DNA from 4 places in the Thalassotalea nanhaiensis genome. Region 2 is predicted to be linked to each of the others. Evidence: predicted binding sites of a transcription regulator. Region 2 holds the regulator's gene; each other region holds the start of a gene.
What was found. Region 2 encodes sigma-54, which starts transcription at its own class of promoters, with help from an activator protein. Its sites were predicted from a motif close to GTTGGCACGNNNNTNGNNT; they were not measured.

Region 1 (5,818 bases), 1.7 Mb from region 2:
TCAGCAACAAACCGGCAGTTTAAGTTTTGATTATTTTGCTTTAAAACAAATGGCAATAAATCCACAAGTAGAGTTTTACATCATGCTTGGTTTCTTTATTGCCTTTGCCGTTAAGCTGCCATCATTTCCAGTACATACCTGGTTACCTGATGCTCATACGCAAGCACCAACTGCGGGCAGTGTGTTACTGGCTGGTGTGTTGTTAAAAACCGGTGCCTACGGTCTGATTCGTTTTGTTCTGGAAATGTTTCCACAGGCTAGCAGCAATTTTGCCAATGTGGCTGTGGTGCTTGGTGTGATCAGTATTTTATATGGCGCTAAACTTGCCTTTGCGCAAACCGATTTTAAACGTCTAGTTGCTTACAGCTCTATCTCGCACATGGGGTTTGTTATGTTGGCGTTATTTTCATACCAACAAATTGCTTATCAAGGCGCGTTGCTCACAATTGTGGCGCACGGGCTAAGTAGTGCAGCATTATTTTCTATGGTAGGCATGTTATATCAACGCTTGCACAGTCGAGACTTGTCATTAATGGGAGGTATGTTCAGTAGCGCTCCTCGAATGGGCGGTATGTTACTGGCATTTGTTGCCGCAGCATTTGGTTTACCAGGTCTACTTAATTTTGTTGGCGAATTCATGGTATTAACCGGCAGTTTTAAATCATACCCCGTACATGTGATATTTGCCGCGTTGGGTCTAATTGGCTCGGCTATCTATGGTATGTATTTGTTTCAGCAAAGCTTTCAAGGTGAGGCGAAACACTCTATTAATGATTTGGGTAAAAGAGAGTTATTGATCTGCGGCGCATTATTAGGATTACTGGTGTGTTTAGGCTTATTCCCCGAGCTTATTTTTGCTCACTTTCCCGAGCAATATTCGACCGCTATGAATGAGTTGGCAAGTACTCACAATGTAGGGAGTAAATAATGAGTAGTTTAGAATTATTAGCCATTTTACCGCAGCTGGTTTTGTCACTGGCGATCGTTTTGCAACTGCTATTAATCGCTGTTAAACGTTCTACGCTTATGATCCAAGCATTTACCGCGATTAGTATTGTGTTGGCGGGCACAGCTCATTATCTGATTATGCCGGCAATTAATACTCAATCAACTATCTTGTTTTACCTTGATGGGTTTTCATTGGCAATAAGCGTATTAGTGCTGTTCTGTGCATTTATTGTTTGCTTGGTAAGTGGCCGCTATTTAAAAGTAAGCCAAGAGGTTCATGATGAATATTATGTGCTGTTATTGTTGGTAACTTTAGGGGCAAGTTTATTGGCGATAAGTAATCATTTTGCCAGCGTATTCTTAGGATTAGAGTTATTAAGTATTGCGTTAATCGGCATGGTTGGCTATTTACGTAACCGTCGACAAACGTTGGAAGCAAGTTTTAAATACCTGATTTTAAGCGCAACCGCGTCCAGTATTTTATTATTCGGTATGGCGATGATTTATGCTTACAGCGGTAACTTAAACTTCCACCATCTTAGCAACAGCTTTTTAGCGGTGAATAACCCGCAAATGCAATTATTATTTAATGCCGGCTCGGTATTATTTATTGTTGGTTTAGCATTTAAACTGTCATTAGCACCGTTTCATATGTGGACACCCGACGTATATCAAGGGGCTCCAGCACCTGTAAGTATGTTACTAGCTACAGTATCTAAAACAGCCATATTTGCGGTGTTGATCAAGTTTTGGTTTTTCTCAGTGCAATATGTATCCCCTTCAAGTGAACAGCCAATGCTCAATGTAATTACCTTTGTGGCTATCGCATCAATGATCGTAGGTAATCTTTTAGCGCTGCAACAAACCAACATCAAACGCTTATTGGCTTATTCATCTATTGCGCATATGGGATACCTGCTGATCATTTTAAATGTAATGTCGCATCAATCACTACAGTTAGCGTGGGAGTCGGGGTTATTTTACTTACTGGCATATTGTTTGGCGACGTTACTAATATTTACCTTTATATGCCAAACCTCAAAAGCTAATAGCGAGCAAGATAATGATAATTGGCAACATTGGAATGGCTTATTTTGGCGTTCTCCTGTGCAAGCAGCTGCTCTAATGTGTGCATTGCTGTCACTTGCGGGTATTCCATTAACTGCAGGGTTTATCGGTAAGTTTTATATCATTAGTACTGCTGTAGACAATGCTGCATGGTGGTTATTAGCAAGTTTAGTCGTGGGCAGTGGTATTGGCTTGTATTATTACCTGCGCATAATTTTCACGTTATTCGCCAAGCCAGATAATCAACATTTATTCAAACTAAACCGTCTGTCACATGCGGTTATTGTAAGCTTAAGCATAACTCTACTAGTGTTTGGAATATTACCTGATGTGATTTCTGAAGAAGTTCGCTTATTCGCCTTGTCAAAATTCGGTTAAAACCAGATGTTCAGAGTCACTGAAGAAATGATATCAGTGACTCTACCCTCTAATTTTTTCACCACTATTTAGTCCTTATTACTAGTGAAACACTACTCTCTCGCACTGGAGTTAAATTAAATCCTTTAAAAACAATCGATTAAAAAGTTGGCTTGAAATTTGGATGTATTAACCTATTAGTAACAAAATTAGTCAAAAATACACTATTTAATTCAGGGATCTAACAATGAAAATGACCAAAATTGCCGCTTTATTATCTGCCGTACTTATTTTACCTGGCTGTGTTATCCATGTTGGAGCACAAAGTGCAGACGTAGAATTACAAGAAAACTTATCCATTGCGAGCTCAGGTGTAAAGACTTTAGAAGTTGAATCTGGAGCAGGATTTTTAAATATCGTTGGCGTAGAAGGCGCGACTGAAATTACGGTAAAAGCCGACATTGAAACTACGAAAAAACGTAATTATGAACTGGAGCTAACTAAAGTTGGCTCACGTGCAGTCCTTGTTGCTAAACATGGTTCTACCAGCGGCTTTTGGAATGGCAGTAGCCCGTCAATCAATTTAACAGTGCAGGTGCCAAAACACTTAGCGTTAGATATTGATGATGGCTCAGGTGATATTTCAATTACAGATATCAACAACTTTGTAGAAGTTGAAGATGGCTCAGGTTCATTATTTATTAAAAATATTCAAGGTGACTTAATTGTAGATGATGGCTCTGGTGAGTTGGAAATTAGCAATGTGAGTGGCAATGTCGATATTGATGACGGCTCAGGTGAAATGACCGTGACTGATATCGCAGGCTCAGTAAAAGTTGAAGATGGCTCTGGTGAAATGACTTTACGTCATATTGGCGGCATGGTGACTATCGATGATGGCTCAGGCTCTATCGAAGTAAAAGATGCCGGCGGTTTAACTATTACTGACAGTGGCTCAGGTGGCTTAAATATTAAAGATGTTAAAGGTGAATTTAATATCGATTCGTAATCTCCTTTTTTACTAAGTTTGTTTACTCCCTATAGATCTGTCAATCTGTAAAACAGCTGGTAAATACTAAACCCGGTGTGCTCCTAATTAATGATGAGAGCGCATCGGGTTTTTTCTTTATGACCTAACTAACTCCAAATTTTGCCTATTTCATCGCTATCCGGGTCCCCAAACCATACCATTCCCTGAATTTATTTCAGGGTCCATAGAACAGCGAGATACTGAAACGAGTTCAGTAAGTGGTGAATAGCGATTAAGTAAGTTGTATTCATTAGAGAGAAATCAGCAGCTTACACTGCATATATCGTTTTATCGACTATACTTTTCAACACAGATAAACAATAAAAATATTAACTATGATAGGTAAAATATTAAGTATTACTTTCTTGTTTTTTCTTTCTTTTATATCACTAAGCGCAGAACAACAGTATTCAAAAACTATTGATATCAAAGAATGGAAGGTGCCTTGGGATAACACTCGTCCAAGGGATCCAGCTGTAGACTCAAAAGGCAATGTATGGTTTTGTGGGCAGGCCGGAAATTACATTGCTAGATTAAACCCTGGCACGGGGGAGTTTAAGCGGTTCGAGTTAGCGGACAATACCAACCCACATAATCTCATTATTGATAGTAACAATAACGTTTGGTATGCCGGCAATCGTAACAGCCATATTGGTAAATTAAACCCTAATGATGGCAGCATAAAAACGTACACTATGCCCGGTGATACCTCTATCGACCCTCATACTTTAGTGTTTAATTCGGCTGAAAATATTTGGTTTACTGCTCAATGGGGTAATAAAGTTGGTTTTTTAAATACCCAAACTGGTGATATTAGTTTAATTACAATGCCTTTTGATTCGGCAAGGCCTTATGGCGTTAAAGTTGATTATGATGATATTCCTTGGGTGGTTTTATTTGGCAGCAACAAGCTTGCGAAAATCGATCCGGTAAATTTATCGGTTGAGCAAATAGATTTAGTGGATGTAAAAGAGCGGCCAAGGCGACTGGAAATAACCCAAAACAATCAAATTTATTATCTTGATCATAGTTTAGGCTACTTGGGTAGCTATAACTCAAGCACAAAAAATATCAACCGTTGGCAGTTGCCTGAACAGCAAAAAGCCAAACTGTATGGATCGGCCATTGATCGTAATGACCGTATTTGGATAGCGCTTACAGGTGTCAGTCCAAATCAAATCAGAGTGTTTGATACCAATAGCAAACAATTTATTGCCAATGTAGAAGTACCGAGCGGGGCAGGGTCTATTCGTTATATGTATTATCATAATGCCTCGGATGAGGTGTGGTTTGGTACCGATGCTAATACAATAGGGCGTGTAAAGCTCCACTAGATACGAATACGTAGCTACGCTACTTCGGATACGCTTTGCTTCGAATACGCTCTCGCTTCGATAACTGCTTCGTTATTCGAAATGAAATGTATTCGGAGGTACGAAGTACCGTATTCTTAACTAAAGCCAACTTTTGGCACTATTTTTGCTGTAAATGTTAACAAATTACGCTTTTTAGCCTGTTTTTTACACAATGTTACTTGCATTTTTATTACAAAACGGTATGATGCGCCAACTTCTCCTAACGCCACAACATAACGGCAATTAATAGGAGATTACTTTACTAATCACAATATTAGTAATTAGAGTGGTTATTTCCGCCAACTGACTTGCCAAGAGCTAGCCAAGATGGATCCATAAGCAGTGATTGCTTATGACAAAGAACATCAAATTAGCTATAGATCCCAAAAGCCTATGTGTGCTCTTATATTGTACACATGTAGCGCATCGATCTCGCCATAAGTCTTCCGGTGGATAACTTTGAATTTTTTCGCAGTTATTTACCGTTAAGGTATTGATCTGCCTGTTGAGAAGACAAAATTAATGACTGAATTAAACAACGCTACTGTTAGCTTTGAATCTTTAGGTTTGCCTGAAGTATTATTATCTGCACTAAACGGCATGGGTTTTGTAAACCCTACACCAATCCAAGAAAAAACTATTGGTCCTTTAATCGAAGGTCGTGACGTTTTAGGTGAAGCCCAAACTGGTACAGGTAAAACTGCTGCATTTGGTTTACCAGCACTTGCTAATATTGACGTTAAATTACGCAAACCTCAAATGATGGTTTTAGCACCAACTCGTGAACTTGCTATTCAAGTAGCTGAAGCGTTAGAAGAGTTTGCTAAAAACATGAAAGGTTTACGTGTAGCAACACTTTATGGTGGTCAATCTTACGGCCCACAACTTTCGCAACTAGAAAAAGGTGCACAAGTTGTTGTTGGTACTCCTGGTCGCTTAATGGATCACTTACGTCGCAAAACATTAAAATTAGCTGACGTTAAATTCTGTGCCCTTGATGAAGCTGATGAAATGCTTAACATGGGTTTCCTAGAAGACATCGAATGGATCCTTGATCACT
Region 2 (5,818 bases):
AAGCTGTTGGATTAGGAGTAGCGGTAAACGATGCTCATCCTTTAGTTAAACAAGGCGCAAATTATGTTACCTTTATTAACGGTGGTTTTGGAGCTGTCAGAGAACTTTGTGATCTCATAATGCAAAGTCAAAACACATTACAAAATGCTAAAGGAAGCAGCATATGAGTCGATTGCACACTATTTCAACGATTATATTTATCATCGCATTATCCATTTATGGTTACATGCAATGGCAAAAATCGAATGAGCCTATTGTGCAAATTGTAAAACCTAAAGATGAGCCAGACTTTGTCGCAACAGAATTAAGTTCAAACCAATATGATTCAATGGGTAATTTAACTCATACTATTTATGCTGATAAAATGTCTCATTATATGGATAATACGGAAACGCTCTTTCTAGCTCCTAAATATACGCTATACCCCACAGATGGTAGTGCAGTTTGGCATTTATCAGCTAATGAAGGGCGTTTGGGCGAAGATAATATCTTATTACTCAATGATAGAGTACGATTGCTTTCTGAGGATAAAACAAGTTTTATTTCAGAAATACACGGCAAATCTTTAAATGTAGATTTAACTAATAATATCATTACTTCTGAGCAGACTATCCTTTTAAAAGGTAAAGACTTCACTATGTATGGCTCTGGATTGCACGTTGATATTAACACCACTAAAATGACTTTGAATGAACATGTACAAACAATTTATAAAAAACATGCCTCATAAATTACTGCTCGGCATAGCATTATCATTTACTTCAGCAACAGTTGTTGCAGAAGAAGCTGACTTTAAACAAGAGATTGTAATTGTTGCGAAAAAGCAATCTAGCGATTTAAAAAATAAGATTGCCAGCTATATGGAAGATGTAAAAATCACCCAGGGCACACTAAGTATCGAAGCCGATGTAGTGAAAGTAACCAATCAGGAAGGGACTGATCTTAAGCATTATTTGGCAACAGGAAACCCAGCTCGGTTTAGCCAAATTCTTGATGATGGCCAAAAAATTGAGTTGCAAGCAGATGAAGTATCATACTCTCCCCATACGCAAACCATAACCATTAAAGGTAATGCATCGGTTAGCCAAGAAGGCAGTATGGTTAAAGGCGATATAATCACCTATAACATTGCAACTGAGCAGTTGAGCGCGGAAAGTACCAGCACAGTTACAACAATTTTAAAGCCGGAAGTGAAGCAAGAAACTCAAGATGCAGAAACTAAAATTAACAATGAAGTAGAGCAAGATAAAGAACAATAATATGACCTCAACTTTAAAAGCACAAAACCTTGCCAAATCCTATAGCGGCCGAAAAGTAGTAAAAAGTGTCAGCTTAACGGTTAACTCAGGCCAAATCGTTGGACTGTTAGGTCCTAATGGTGCGGGTAAAACTACCTCGTTTTATATGATCGTAGGTTTAGTGCCAAGTGATGAAGGATCTGTTGTATTAAATGATCAAGACTTAACGTTATTACCTATGCATGAAAGAGCTCGACAAGGCATAGGCTATCTCCCACAAGAAGCATCTATTTTTCGAAAGCTTAGTGTCTTTGATAACATCATGGCCATTTTACAAACTCGTAAAGATCTAGACGATATTGCCAAACAAGAAAAGCTGGAAAGTTTAGTTGAAGAATTTAATATTGGTCACATTATTGAAAATACTGGACAAAGTTTATCTGGTGGTGAAAGGCGTCGTGTAGAAATTGCTCGAGCGTTGGCTGCGGATCCAAAATTTATTTTATTAGATGAACCGTTTGCCGGTGTAGACCCTATTTCAGTAGGCGATATTAAAAAGATTATTTTACAGTTAAAAGAACGTGGTATCGGAGTACTTATCACCGACCACAACGTACGAGAAACCCTCGATGTGTGTGAACATGCATATATTGTAAGTCATGGTGAATTAATCGCTGAAGGTAATGCCGAACAGGTTTTAAGTAATCAACATGTTCGAGATGTCTACCTAGGTGAGAAATTCAAGCTATAGTTATATTATAAGACGTAGCTTAGAGCGAATTAATACCCATTCGTTTCTCGTGTAATCAGTAGTTAACTTGCATAAACTAACTTTATGCAAATTTGGAATTTTTTCAAACAATGAGACCTAGTCTTCAGCTCCGTATGGGGCAACACTTAACGATGACCCCACAATTGCAACAAGCGATAAAGCTGTTGCAACTATCTACGTTAGATCTTCAACAAGAAATTCAAGAAGCCCTCGATAGCAATCCTTTATTAGAGGTTGATGAATCGGCTAATCAAGAAGAAAACAATGCTAATTCTGACTCGCACCTAGATAGTAAACCAGCTACTGCAGATACTCCTGACGGAAGTGAAGATGCGCAGCCTACGCATGATGAAATAAGTACCTCTGAAGCATTAACTCAAAATGAAATTCCACAAGAGCTATCCGTAGATTCAACATGGGAAGAAAGCTTTAGTGCCGGTACGTCGAATACGGGACTTGGTGGCGTCAGTAATGATGATTATGTTTATCAAGGAGAAACGTCAGAATCTATCCAGGATCATTTGACCTGGCAAATGGAATTAACTCCGTTTTCAGATACTGACCGTACCATTGCCGTAACAATAATTGATGCCATTGATGACAGCGGCTACCTTACGGTAACCTGCGAAGATATTTTATCCAGCTTAGGCGACGATGAAGTTGAATTAGACGAAGTTGAAGCAGTGTTAAAACGCATTCACATGTTTGACCCTATTGGCTCAGGAGCCAAGTCTATTGCCGATTGCTTACTTATTCAACTTGCTCAGTTTAGCCCCGACACCCCCTTTATTGCAGAAGCCAAGTTAGTCATTAGCGAGCATATCGATTTATTAGGTAATCGTGATTTTAGACAAATCATGCGTAAAACCAAATTAAAAGAACCACAGCTAAAAGAAGTGATGCAACTCATTCACTCATTAAACCCAAGACCGGGCGATGCGATTGTTCAACAAGAAGAACAATACGTTATTCCTGATGTCAGTGTGTTCAAAAAAAATGGTCGCTGGGTGGTAGAATTGAACCCTGATACCGCGCCCAAAATTGGTATTAACAATCAATATGCCTCGTTAGTAAAAACAACTAAATCATCAGAAGACAGCCAGTTCATTCGCTCACATTTACAAGAAGCCAAGTGGTTTATCAAATCACTTGAAAGTAGAAACGACACATTATTGAAAGTTTCTAATTGTATTGTTCAGCAACAACAAGGCTTTTTTGAACATGGTCCAGAAGCAATGCGTCCAATGGTATTAAACGATATTGCCGAAGCTGTTGAAATGCATGAATCAACAATTTCACGTGTAACCACGCAAAAGTATATGCATACCCCCAGAGGTATATTTGAATTAAAATACTTCTTCTCGAGTCATGTCAGTACAGAGAATGGTGGTGAATGTTCATCAACAGCAATACGTGCGCTGATTAAAAAACTCGTCGATGCAGAGATAGCAGCAAAGCCATTAAGTGACAGCAAAATGGCTGAACTACTTAGCGATCAAGGTATCAATGTTGCACGTCGAACCATTGCAAAATATAGAGAATCGTTAGGTATTCCACCATCGAATCAACGAAAAAGTTTACTTTAAAACCAACAAAACAAGGATAAAGCTTATGCAAATTAATCTATCTGGCCATCATGTTGAAGTTACCGACTCTATGCGCTCATATGTGAGTGAAAAATTACAAAAACTGGAACGACATTTTGATCACATAAACAATGTCTATGTGGTGTTAAAAGTAGAAAAACTACAACAAATTGCAGAAGCAACCTTGCATGTAAATGCTGGCGAGATCTTTGCCTCAGCCAATCATGAAGATATGTATGCGGCAATAGACGGCTTGGTCGACAAATTAGATAGACAAGTTCTTAAACATAAGGCTAAGTTAGCCCACCATTAACTATGAAACTAGATCAATTATTAAGCCCTGACTGCACCCTATGTGCAGTACAGGGTAAAAGTAAGAAAAACATTCTTCAACAAATCAGTGCAATTGCAGCGAACAAAATTAGTAGTGCAAGCGCAAAAGAATTGTTGGAAAGCTTAAGCAAAAGAGAAAAATTAAGTAGTACTGGAATTGGTAATGGTATTGCTATTCCACACGGAAAAATCAATAACAGTGAAAGACCCGTAGCAGTATTATTGACAACAGATAAGCCGGTTATCTTCGACGCTATTGATGATAAGCCGGTGGATATCTTTTTCGCGCTGTTCGTACCCGAAGATCATTGTCAGCAACATTTAGAGACTTTGGCCAGTGTTGCGAAATTTTTTAGTGATAAAGAGAATAGTAAAAGAGTGAGACGTTGTCACAGCGCCACTGAACTTCATCAATTGGTTGTAAACAATTAGGTAAAAAATGAAACTAATCATCGTAAGTGGACGTTCAGGCTCAGGTAAAACCGTCGCGTTAAGAGTGCTTGAAGATCTTGGTTATTATTGTGTTGATAATATTCCGGTAAACCTATTACCCGCACTAACGCATACCGTTATTAATGACTATGAGAATGTTGCCGTATCACTCGATGTACGTAACCTGCCAGAAAACCCTGACGATGTTAAAGAGATCATAGATTACCTGCCTAATTCGGTAGAATTAAGTATCTTGTATTTAGACGCCGATGATAGTGAACTTATACGACGCTACAGCGAAACAAGACGTTTACATCCACTTATTCGTCAAAATATGGCACTTGATCAGGCTATTGCTCTTGAGAAAAAATTACTGGACCCAGTGGCAAGTAGAGCAAATTTATACATCAATACGTCAAAATTAACCCCTCATCAACTTGCCGATTTAGTGCGAGAAAGAGTACTGGGTTCAACGACCGGTAATTTAGTCATTGTATTTGAATCATTTGGCTTTAAATATGGCGTACCTTCTGATGCTGATTACGTGTTTGATGCAAGATTTTTACCTAACCCTTTCTGGGAAGAAGGACTAAAAGCCTACAATGGCTTGGATCAACCTGTACAAGACTTTTTGGCAAGCCAACCGATAGTCACAAAATTTATTTGGCAAATTAACTCTTTCATGATGACCTGGTTACCGCACTTAGAACGTAATAATCGTACTTATTTAACTATCGCTGTCGGCTGTACTGGTGGCCAGCATAGAAGTGTTTATATTGCCGAAACTTTAGCAAAACAGTTTAAAAAAGAGCACAAAGATATACAAATTCGTCACCGTGAAATGAGTAAATAACCATAAAAATGACGTCATTAACAATTGAACAAAGTGTCCTCATAGAGAATAAATTAGGCCTGCATGCAAGAGCTGCAACTAAATTAGCAAAATTAAGTAAAAACTATCAGGCTAAAATTACCCTAACATTGGAGAAAAAGTCGGCTGAGGCGGATTCAATTATGGGGCTGATGCTATTAACTGGTAGCCAAGGCAAAGAAGTGCACATCAAAGCCGAAGGGATTCAAGCCCGCGAAGCAATGACTGCAGTAATTCAATTGTTTTTAGACAAATTTGACGAAGACGAATAAAGCTGTAGTCTAATTTTAATAAAAATTAGCTGATAAAACCATTAGCTTACGTTAAACTTGCATTGATTTAGAATTAAAACAACAACCTTGCACAGGGTGATTCATGCCAGAGATATCAGAGCAAGAAATTAGCCAAAAACGTTTATTGGAAATTAATACCGCTTTAGAAAGTGGTATGTTCGTTTATGTGCGAAAAATGTTCCAGCATATGCCGCCTTTCGACATTGCCCTACTTCTCGAGTCATCAACTTCACGCAGTCGTAACGTACTTTGGCAATTAATTGATCCTGATTTACAGGGTGAAATCCTAGAAG
Region 3 (5,818 bases), 1.8 Mb from region 2:
AAAACCAGAAAATTTATCGATAGAGGGGAAACTATCTCTAGGCTTAAACTCTTTTAATAACGTACGTTCAACCATGATTTTACGAAATTCTATCACTTGATTCAGGGTATTAATTAAATGGGTGTTATCCCAAGGCTTATTGAGGTAACCCCAAACTTTCCCCTCATTAATGGCCGCTAAAGTATTATTTACATCGGTATAAGCGGTTAAAATGATACGAATACTTTCAGGAGAAATTTTAGATACTTTTTCTAGAAATGTGATGCCATCCATATTAGGCATATTAATGTCAGATACGATGATATCAATTTGATTGTTCTTGATAATTTCAAGTGCTTCGTGCCCGCCATGGGCAGTAAACACTGTCGCATAGAGTTTACGGCAAACCCGCTTCAAAGCGTCTAATATCATAGACTCATCATCTACAAATAACACACTACTCTTTGGCAAGTCCATATTCCTCTCTTAACGTTTATAACATCACAAAACGTAGATTTGTATCAGACAACTGCGTACGGTTTTATAATGGTAAAAATAGAGTACGCACAGTGCTCAATTAAATTAAGGTTTAAAGGACTTTAAATCATATGAGAGATGCTCACTGCTGTTAGTTTAAGTAAAGCACATAATAATCTTGCTGGCTAATATCTACTATGTGCTTATTATCTACCCCAAGTGAGTTTACTTCTATAAGTAGGTTATTTACGATTTGTGGTACCTCAAGTGTAATCAGTGTTTGTCCATTATTATCTGTTTTTGATACTGCAATTAATGACTTTGTCATCAGTCGAGAATCATCCAACTCCATAATGTCATCAGGAATGGATGAAACATAAAGTAATGCATTATCGATATTGTCTCCGGCATAGGATTGAACATGAATATCAATCGTTACCGTACGAAAACTTTGAAAGTCAAAATCTTCTTCAACGTATAAATCATTTGCTGTTTCAGCAACTGTAGCAAGCTTTTCAGGGTTAGGGCTATGATCAATACTGGCTTGGGTTTCAGATTGGGGTGGGACTTCATTTACTGCTGTTGCTTTACTGCTGCCCTCGCCACAACCAATTAAACCATGAGCTAAAATACTGATAATTAAAATCCGCTTTGAAAAATTGCTCTTCATGTTTAACATAATATTATTCCTATTTTAGGGGTTAAAGGTGTGTTGTGGTCTACCTGGGTTTATGTACCAATCAGGCGCTTCACTGCCACTACTTTCAACCCAGGTTTCAAATACAGGATATGCCCATATTATGTCGATGTACTCTTTTGGGTAACTCCAGGTAGTATCAATTTTAATAGCCCATGGCAGATTATTGTCTGTTTTATAATAACGATCATGCTCCACAACAGAGCTGTCATCGCCTTTACCAAACTGGGTGAGATCAAAGAGGTCTGTAGGTGGGTATCCAGCAAAATGAATTTCTCTAGACCTATTGTTTGTACGGTAAATAAAAAAGTCCAATGATGAATGTAGTAAGCTATCAACAACGGTAGCAAAATTAACATCTAACTCGAATGGCACTGATGGAAATGTATTACACTCTGCAACAGTATTAAAATGCTTGCACTTTCCTGAACCACCCGTTTCGGTGAATACATGGGTATCGTTCCATAAACTTATTACCAAATCCTGTTGATATTGCTCTGCAGTCTTTTCATACGATTGCCCACCAATACTCAATGTGCTGTTTAAAAATGCTGAGGCGGGAATATCCAATAAACGTAAAGCAAAGCCATTGTGATAAGCAGCACCACGAGCATCAATAAAGCCGCTGATTTTAAAACCAGTGATCTGTGTATCACTATTATAAATCACTTGCAGTCGCTCTCTAATGATTAAATCATTCAAGTCGTAATCACCTATATGAGGCCAATTATCCTCAAAAGCTAAGGTTACCCAAGATTGTTCGTTAGGGTAAAAGGAACTAAATGCCCGATGATAGTCATTAGGAAACTCATCAGCATCATCAAGAATTCCATCGGCATCAGAGTCATTAACATCTGGAATTTCTATTAAATCATTTAATTGTAAAGCGGAGGCAGGGGTAACCTTGACACTAAATACAGCATCATTAAAGTCATTATCCCCCCATGACCTTGGTAAATCTTCAAAACCCAAAATAACTTCTTCAACGCCTTGATCGTATAAAGCGACCATATGTTGTTGTAAAGTCGAATTGGGTTCATCATTTAAATTAGTAAGGGAATAGTAATAAGGCACTTTTGTTGGTTTTACCCCAGTGTCATACCAAAAGGCATTGGCTGCTAAGAAAAAACCAATACTCGTGCCGCCGGAGAAGGTTCCTAAGCTTACTCTATGTCCGTTCGTTAAATGCGGAAAAGACAAATTAGGAAATATGATAATTTCGTTGACTTGTTCTGGACTCGTTGGTGGATTTTCAGGATCAAATACAAAGAAGCCAAATGAGTTTTTATAACCTGCTCCCTCGTGGATAAAAGTAATAAATATTTCTGCTTCTTCTACGTCTGGTTTTATAGTGATAGTCGAGCCAGCGTCACCAGTTAAAAACGCCTCATTTACTTCACTTTCGGGTAAAGCATTATTGATCAGGGTGAAAAAATCAGCTGGGTACTCATCTTTCGCCCAAATCAAATCATCGGGTTTACCGGTACTTTGATCATAACCTTGTGGCCAAGGTGCCCCAGAAAGAAAGGACCAGATATAATTGCCGTTTTCATCTTGGGTTACGGCTTGGACATAAACAGAAACGAATACAAAAAAACATAACAGTAATAGTATTATGGTTGATAGAGTGTTTGCTATTTGCGTATTTAGTAAGTTGTGTTTGCATGGTTTCATAACGCTTTCCTTACCCATCATAACTTTCTACTTACTTTAAGCGAGTTTTATACCAATATTTTTTAACTCCATAAAATCATCACCTTACATCAGCCACAAGACTTTATCCGGCATGTAAATAAAGAAAGATTAAAAATCTTTTTTAATTTGAAAAAAATTAAATACATACGTATTGGGTTTAGCAAACTACGTACTTTAGTTATACGGAACATTTATTGCTTATATTTAATAAATAAGAAAGATAGCCATTTTCATAAAGGTAAATCATGATGAGTCAAATTCAAAACTCACAAACTCCTCCTCAAAAAACACTGGTATTTAGTATCGCTTTAAATGGCTATCAATGGCTTTATCAAGAGTACTTATTAAGCCATCAGGCTTACGCAAAAACGAACAATTATGAATATGTGGTAATTTCCAAGCCATCAATATCAAACTTAGGCATGGAGTGCTGTTGGTTAAAGTTGGTTTTGTTAAAAGCAGCATTAGTTAATGGCTACCAGAATGTTATGTTTGTCGATGCTGATGCCCTCATTAATGAGGATTGCCCATCTATAGATGAAATTTTCGTAGATGATAAATATCTTTACATGGCCAATGGTTATACCGGACGTTTTAACAGTGGAGTTATGATAGCTAAAAAAGCGGGGGCATTAATAAACTGGTTAGATAAATTGATACTATCTCGCCGTCAGCACTTACCAAGTATCGATTCAACAGGCTGGGGTGAAAATGGCCATATCATTCACTTTAGTAAACAAGTTAACTTTATCAAAGTGTTGCATCATCGCTGGAATAATACATTTGATGAAAAACTAAATGATCATATTAGACACTTTAGCTATGGTCCTATGCGTACCTCAAAACTGAAAACATTGGCACATCATGTATTACGACGAAGTCTTGGGTTGTTGGTCAAGTATGTGTTTGTAAAACAAGGTGTAAACCATATTCTAGCCTCTGATGTCTTTCAACGAGAGACACAAAAGGTAATCGTTAACTACCCACAATTTCAATCATCTCACAAACCCTAATCAATCCTTCAAGATTAACTAAGAGAATATTAGGTTAATTTTCAAATTGAGAAAAATGTATTATCAATTTGCAAAACAGCCATCCACAACATACGCTAAGCCATTGTATTTTAAGAAATAACAAAAACTGGAATAGTTATTGCTGAAATGAATTATCGCCTAATTAGGTCCTTAAAATAAACGTGAGGCTTGCCATGACTAGTTCAACAAACTGTAGTGATAATAATATTTGCCGATTATTTGATTTACCCATAAACAACGTTCCTATGAGCAAGGCCATAAATTGGGTTATTTCTCACCGCTTCAACTTAAGTAGTAATAAATCTCATACAAAAGCATCGGAAAAACCAAACCTAGGATTTTTCATAAATGCACATTCAATAAATTTAAGCTTTAAATATAACGATTTTTATCAAACGCTAAAACAAGCTGACTGTTTATTTGCAGATGGTATTGGCATGCGTTTAGCAGCAAACCATATAGACGAACCTATACAGGAAAATGTGAATGGCTCAGACATGCTGCCAAAGCTCTGCGAACAAGCGGCTAATGAAGGAAAATCAATTTTCTTTTTAGGAGCTAGCCCAGGTGTTGCGAGTAAAGCAGCTAAACGCTTACACAAAACCTACCCGAAACTGAAGGTTGCGGGCTATCAACATGGTTATTTTAAGAAACATGATAACAAACGTATCATTGCAAAAATTAACCAATCAAAAGCCGATATTTTATTAGTGGCGCTAGGCTCGCCTTTACAAGAAATTTGGTTAACCAACAATGCCGAATACTTACACTGTAATACAGCCCTTGCGGTAGGAGGTTTATTTGATTTTTATTCCGGCAATATTCCCCGTGCGCCCCTTTGGCTTCGAAATTTAAATCTGGAATGGTTATTTAGATTACTACAAGAGCCTAAGAATAAGTTTTACCGATACGTAATAGGTAACCCAATATTTTTGTTTAGAACTTATCTTTTTAGACAAGCGGCTAAGGCAATTTCTAATCCCCCCTCACACGTAAGTAAACCATAAGAATGAGTAAACTCGCATCAATTAATAATTAGATATAAATGAGGCTTAACATGAATAATCAAATGAACATTCAGCAGTATTATCCATTTTTAAATGAAAAATTAGTTATGCAATACTGGCGAAGCTCTTCGGTTTCTTCAAAGCAATATGTTTATCATAAAAAAGCGAAAAATATAAAGCGAAATGTTGGTATCCCTATGCCACTGCAGCAATTGATAGCGTTAGGTTTAATATTATTAAGCTTACCTTTACTGCTCATGGTCGCTTTATTTATATATATAGAAAACCCCGGCAAGGTGCTTTTTTGTCAGACCCGCATAGGTGAAAATGGACGTCATTTTAAGTTTTATAAATTCCGTTCAATGCGAATATTTGCCCCTAAAGTTGATGAAAATTTAAGCCATCGTGACGGTATTTGTAAAAAATATATTAATGATCCTCGTGTAACTGTTGTAGGTAAGTTCATCCGTAAATATTCTATTGATGAGCTACCACAACTGTACAATGTACTTATCGGTGATATGTCGTTAGTAGGCCCCAGACCAGCCTTAGCAAGTGAGAGTTACCAATACAATCAACATCAATTTAAACGCTTAAATTGTAAGCCTGGTATGACTGGTCTATGGCAAATATCTGGTCGTGCCGATACAAGCTTTACTCAACAAATATCATTAGATCTACAGTACATTCGTCAACAATCATTTTTATTTGATTTGAAGATTTTACTGGGAACTATTCCTGCTGTAATCAGCGCAAAAGGCGCATACTAAAACACTTATCTATTTGCTTTTTGCAACTCCTTTTTGTTTTTTAAGGTTTTGCAAATTGCAAATATTAATGTTCTAACTCTCAATAAAACATTAAAGATCTTTATTTTCCCTACCTATTCATGTACCTGTGCAAGCGCTGAACACAATAACTAAATGTTG
Region 4 (5,818 bases), 1.1 Mb from region 2:
AATATCGAATAATTCACCGGTCATCGCTGTTTTAAACAATCGGATAGTGCCATTTTCTACTAATACCCATTTTGTATGGGTGCCAGGTAAACACAGGATATGCTTACCGGTTTCATGGGCTAAAGCTAATTGCATCCAACCTAAAATTTGCAACTCTTCGCCACGCATGACATCAAAACTTTGATCTGGATACTCGCATGATGTGCCTGGAAGTACATAGATATCATGACCGTTAGCGCTAAAACTTTTTCCACCAAAAGCAATGTCTTTGGGTGCTAGCGGACAGGGTAAATATTTTGTGTTTTGCCAGCCAATACTTGAACTAATTTGTCCCGCCATATACACAGGTAGTTTGCCATACTGAGGTATCCAAGATGAAATACAATTAAGCAACTCCTGCTCAAAATTACCATCACACTTTGACACGCCACGTCCTACTTGGGTCTCAATAAGCCGCAATTCAGCGTCCTTTGATAACTCACAAAGGTAAGCACGTAAAAAACTGGTTCCCCAATCAATAGTTACTAGATATTGGCTAGCCATTATATCTTGCCACCATCTATGACTAATTTTTGGCCCGTTATCATTGAACTATCATCAGAGGCTAAAAATAAAGCGAGTTTGGCAACGTCACTGGCAAGGATTCGTTTTTTTATCGCCATGGATTCCATCCATTGGTTTTCAACATCTTCATTTAACCAAGTTTGTAACTGTCGCTCTGTCGCAACCCAACCTGGTAAAATGGCATTTACTCTAATATTGTCACAGCCAAAATCTTTGGCCATGGCTCTGGTCATGCCAATAATTCCAGCCTTAGCGGTTACATAACCAGACATATTTGCTAAACCAACAATCGCATTAATAGAACTGAAATTTACAATACTACCACCACCATTTTTCTGCATATAAGGATAAACGGCTTGTGATGCAAAAAATGTCGGATCTAAGTTTATTTTCATGCAGTCATGCCATTGTTGCTCACTTATTTCAGAAACATGATGGCGCATGTCATTAGCAACATTATTAATGAGAACATTTATAGCGCCTAATGCCTCAGCAGCGTCTTTAACTGATTGTTGCAAGTCAGTTTGTTTAGTCGCATCAATACTTTGAAACCATACATTTCCATGCAAATCATCCGATAGATGCTGTGCTGCATTATTATCTAGGTCAACAAAAGCAACTTTTGCCCCTTGCTCGACAAAAGAGCGAACCATTTCAGCACCAATACCACTGGCACCACCGGTGATAAAAATAACTTTGCCTTTCAAACTAGGATAATGAGTAGAATAACTCATCAAATTCTCCCCTTTCACAAATACATCTATAGTGCATTTTTTTTAATTATATAAACACTTTCACATGTTTAATTGTTTTTTTCAATCATTGATAACACCTGATAAACATATATAAATAAGTGGATATAAACCAAAAATACGATAACTTAACAACCTATTAACATATAAAAAATGTATTCGGGATTTGTTTTCGGGAAATTATATGATTTAATGGACAAATGAATAAATGCGCAAATGAGTATAACGATGGTACAAAAACATAACTTAACTTACCAACTAACCCATGACTTGGGAAAAGCTATAGTTACAGGGACATATAAAGTAGGTGAAGGTCTCCCTACTGAAGCTGATCTGTGCGAACAATATGACGTAAGTCGTAGCGCCACCCGAGAGGCTGTTAAAATGATTGCCGCTAAAGGGTTAATTGCTTCGCGCCCTAAAAAGGGTATTCAGGTTTTACCTGAAACTAATTGGAATATGTTTGATACCGACGTACTCGGTTGGATTCTCAGTTCGAACCCTTCCCTTACATTGTTAAAATCTTTCACAGAAGTTAGGGCAGCTATTGAACCACAAGCTGCTGCATTAGCCGCAGTTAATGCAACATTTGAAGAACTAGAAGAAATTGAAAAAGCATTAGCCCGTATGGAAGCTGCTGAAAAGGGTTTAGATGATCCACTAGATTCAGACATTGCTTTTCATACTGGTGTCCTAAAAGCCAGTGGCAATCCTTTTATTGTACAATTAACCGAATTTATTAGTACGGCACTAAAAGTAAGTATTCGATATACAAATGCTACAAAAGGTGAATCAGGAGATATCGAAAAGCACGCTCATATCCTTAACACAATTAAATCTAGAAACCCTGAAAAAGCCCATATAGCGGTTAAAGAAATCTTAGATGAGGCGTTAGAACTGATAAACTCTAACCTGAACTAACAACTCACCACAACAGTGCATTTACGCACCATAGTGGTGCGTAAAGTTTTTTGATTTAATGCCCCGCATATGACAAAACCTTTATATATAAACACTTAAAGAGTTGGCACGATAATCGCTTAATGAAAAACAACTAATATTTTTACACTTTAATTATAACCTGCAGAGTAATTACGGAGACGTTCATGTCACAAGCAGTATTCGATCTAATCAAAGATAACGATGTAAAATTCGTTGATTTACGTTTTACCGATTCAAAAGGTAAAGAGCAACACGTTACACTTCCACATCATCAAATTGATGAAGACTTTTTTGAAGACGGTAAAATGTTCGATGGTTCTTCAATTGCTGGTTGGAAGGGCATTAACGAATCTGACATGGTATTAATGCCAGATGCAGCAACAGCTGTATTAGACCCGTTCACTGAAGAAGCAACAATGAACCTTCGTTGTGACATCGTTGAGCCTGCAACTATGCAAGGTTACAGCCGTGACCCTCGTTCAGTAGCTAAGCGTGCTGAAGAGTACATGCGTTCAACAGGTATTGCTGACACAGTATTAATTGGTCCAGAGCCAGAGTTTTTCGTATTTGATGACGTTAAATTCCACACTGATATGTCTGGTTCAATGTACAAAATTGATGACAAAGAAGCTGCATGGAATGGTGCTACACACTATGAAGACGGCAACACAGGTCACCGTCCAGGCGTTAAAGGTGGTTACTTCCCAGTAGCACCAGTTGATTCGTCTCAAGATCTACGTTCAGCAATGTGTTTAGTAATGGAAGAAATGGGCTTAGTTGTTGAAGCACATCACCATGAAGTTGCAACTGCTGGTCAAAACGAAATCGCTTGTCGTTTTAATACTATGGTATTAAAAGCCGATGAAGTTCAAATTTATAAGTATGTTGTACATAACGTTGCACATGCATACGGTAAAACAGCTACATTCATGCCTAAGCCATTAGTTGGTGACAACGGTACTGGTATGCACGTTCACCAATCATTAGCGAAAGACGGTGTTAACCTTTTCTCTGGTGATCAATACGGTGGTTTATCTGAAACTGCACTTTACTACGTTGGCGGCATTATTAAACATGCTAAAGCGTTAAATGCATTCACTAACGCTTCAACTAACTCGTACAAACGTCTTGTACCTGGTTTTGAAGCTCCGGTAATGCTTGCATACTCTGCACGTAACCGTAGTGCATCGATTCGTATTCCAATTGTTCCTACACCAAAAGCAACTCGTATTGAAGTTCGTTTCCCTGATCCAACAGCAAACCCATACTTAGCATTCTCTGCAATGCTTATGGCTGGCCTTGACGGTATCAAAAACAAAATCCACCCTGGCGATGCTATGGATAAAGATTTATACGACCTTCCTGCTGAAGAAGCAGCGGCTATCCCACAAGTTGCATCTTCACTTGAAGAAGCACTTGATAGCTTAGAAGCTGATATGGACTTCTTAACAGCTGGTGGTGTAATGGATGAAGATATGATCAATGCTTACATTGGTTTAAAACGTGATGAAGTTGAATTATTAAACTCAACTACTCACCCAGTTGAATTTGATATGTACTACAGCGTTTAATCGCGAATATCATTTAAACTTATTGAAGCCCGCTAATGCGGGCTTCTTTGTTTCAGCGATAAATTACAGAACTGCTATAATAAAATTTTATAGCAATTTACTAGCACTATGCTAAATATTTAGTTAAATTAGATAGTAATGCCCTAAACTTGGGTTAGTAACTATATGATGTATCAATCATTTAGTAAGACGATTTAAAAAGGAACATTTTAATCGATGGCAAAGTATACAATTTTTGTAATACTGTTTTTTACACTCTTAGCACCTGCTACTGCGGCCTCATCAAAGATATATGTGTGGCGCAATGCAAATGGTGATTTAGTGTATTCTGATAGCCCCAAACCTGGTGCTGAAGAAATTGCCGAAGAAATTGAAATTAAAAACAAACAAACTGTTATATCTTCTGTAAACACTACTGTGCTGGATATCAGCCCAAGAGTCGTACAAGAAGAATACCAGGTCCAAATCTCTCAACCTGAAGATCATGCCACCATACGCGATAATTCAGGTTCAATATACATCTCCGGAAGAGTCGCTCCTGTTTTCAAGCGTGGCTTTAAAGTGCGCTTACTAATGAATGGCGAAGCACATGGAGAACCTCAAACCCGTTCAGTATTTATCCTACGAGATGTTGATCGCGGCGAACATAAAATAAAATTAGAGCTACTTAACAATCAAGGCAAGGTTATTGCATCTTCTAAAGAAAGAACTGTTTACTTGCATCGTGCTAGGGTTAATTAGCTAATTTTCTCTATTTAGGTGCAAAACGCCTGACTATTTATTACACTGCTATAAATGGTCGCACCAATTTGGTGCATTGGAGATTGTATTGTACACCAACGCTAGTTTAAAAGAGATCAGAGCGACTTACGCTCAACATTTAGTTCCACAGCTTGTTACCGCTGTTGTCATAATCGATGACGATTTGAATATTCAATATTTGAACTCTTCTGCTGAAGCTCTGTTTTCAAAAAGCCTCAACCGTTTATACCAGCAAAGGTTTCTGAGTATTTTTACCCACTGCTCCATTTCTACTGAACGCTTAATACAAGTATTAAAGACAGGACAAGATTTTACTGATTCCGACGTCGTACTGGAGTTTATTGAAAACTACCACATTACTATCGAAGTTACCGCATCAGTAGCACTGTTTAATGACAAAGAGCATATCCTTTTAGAGTGCAAACAAATCGATAAACAAAAGCAAATCAGCGCAGAAGTTTTTCAAGAACAACAATGGGAAGCTGCTCGTGATTTGATCAGAGGATTAGCACACGAAATTAAAAACCCGCTAGGCGGTTTACGTGGCGCGGCACAATTACTCGACAAAGAGTTGAATCCAGATCAACAAGAATTTACCTCAATGATTATTGAACAAGCTGACCGATTAACAAATTTAGTCGATCGTCTATTAGGGCCTAATCAATTGCCAAGGCTTGAAATGCATAACATTCATGAAGTGTTAGAGAAGGTTCGCCAGTTAGTTAGCATGGATAATGTAAATCAAATTGAAATTTTGAGGGATTATGATCCGTCGATCCCTGATATCGAAATTGACACTGAAAAGTTGCAACAAAGTCTACTCAATATTATTAGAAATGCGACGCAAATACTTGATGAAAGCGGTGTAATAACCCTTAAAACTAGAATTGCGACCAACCAAACTATTAACGGTAAACAAGTGAAATTGGCAGTTAAAATATCAATTATCGATAACGGACCAGGCATTCCAGCCGAAATTCAAGACACTATTTTTTACCCTATGGTTTCTGGGCGCGATGATGGTACTGGTTTAGGGCTATCAATTGCGCAAACTCTAGTACATCAACATAAAGGGAAATTATCTTGTCATAGCTACCCTGGACGCACCGAATTTACCATTTTATTACCTTTACCGAAGAGAGTATAACCATGAACCCAGAACAAGTTTGGATTGTTGACGACGATAGCTCAATACGTTGGGTATTAGAGCGTGCGTTCAAGGGAGAA

Region 1: RI845_RS05550 (DUF4097 family beta strand repeat-containing protein) is a predicted target of sigma-54. The motif match lies at 2,541-2,559, and genes of this name have one in related genera.
Region 3: RI845_RS08645 (LruC domain-containing protein) is a predicted target of sigma-54. The motif match lies at 2,866-2,884, and genes of this name have one in related genera.
Region 4: glnA (glutamate--ammonia ligase) is a predicted target of sigma-54. The motif match lies at 2,340-2,358, and genes of this name have one in related genera.

What each region holds. Positions count from the first base shown of each region.
Region 1 covers NZ_CP134146.1:1,221,955-1,227,772, forward strand. The annotation lists gene RI845_RS05540 (complex I subunit 4 family protein) at 1-928, shown strand, start outside; gene RI845_RS05545 (NADH-quinone oxidoreductase subunit N) at 928-2,394, shown strand; gene RI845_RS05550 (DUF4097 family beta strand repeat-containing protein) at 2,621-3,382, shown strand; gene RI845_RS05555 (Vgb family protein) at 3,739-4,737, shown strand; gene RI845_RS05560 (DEAD/DEAH box helicase) at 5,281-5,818, shown strand, end outside.
Region 2 covers NZ_CP134146.1:3,795,295-3,801,112, forward strand. The annotation lists gene kdsC (3-deoxy-manno-octulosonate-8-phosphatase KdsC) at 1-167, shown strand, start outside; gene lptC (LPS export ABC transporter periplasmic protein LptC) at 164-730, shown strand; gene lptA (lipopolysaccharide transport periplasmic protein LptA) at 690-1,259, shown strand; gene lptB (LPS export ABC transporter ATP-binding protein) at 1,261-1,989, shown strand; gene RI845_RS16495 (RNA polymerase factor sigma-54) at 2,100-3,596, shown strand; gene hpf (ribosome hibernation promoting factor) at 3,622-3,909, shown strand; gene ptsN (PTS IIA-like nitrogen regulatory protein PtsN) at 3,912-4,361, shown strand; gene rapZ (RNase adapter RapZ) at 4,369-5,214, shown strand; gene RI845_RS16515 (HPr family phosphocarrier protein) at 5,223-5,504, shown strand; gene mgtE (magnesium transporter) at 5,608-5,818, shown strand, end outside.
Region 3 covers NZ_CP134146.1:1,957,598-1,963,415, reverse strand. The annotation lists gene RI845_RS08655 (sigma-54-dependent transcriptional regulator) at 1-456, opposite strand, end outside; gene RI845_RS08650 (hypothetical protein) at 608-1,135, opposite strand; gene RI845_RS08645 (LruC domain-containing protein) at 1,151-2,827, opposite strand; gene RI845_RS08640 (glycosyltransferase family protein) at 3,094-3,861, shown strand; gene RI845_RS08635 (WecB/TagA/CpsF family glycosyltransferase) at 4,056-4,889, shown strand; gene RI845_RS08630 (sugar transferase) at 4,940-5,659, shown strand.
Region 4 covers NZ_CP134146.1:614,763-620,580, reverse strand. The annotation lists gene RI845_RS02955 (2-dehydro-3-deoxygalactonokinase) at 1-543, opposite strand, end outside; gene RI845_RS02950 (SDR family NAD(P)-dependent oxidoreductase) at 543-1,298, opposite strand; gene RI845_RS02945 (FadR/GntR family transcriptional regulator) at 1,533-2,237, shown strand; gene glnA (glutamate--ammonia ligase) at 2,423-3,829, shown strand; gene RI845_RS02935 (DUF4124 domain-containing protein) at 4,046-4,570, shown strand; gene glnL (nitrogen regulation protein NR(II)) at 4,659-5,738, shown strand; gene glnG (nitrogen regulation protein NR(I)) at 5,741-5,818, shown strand, end outside.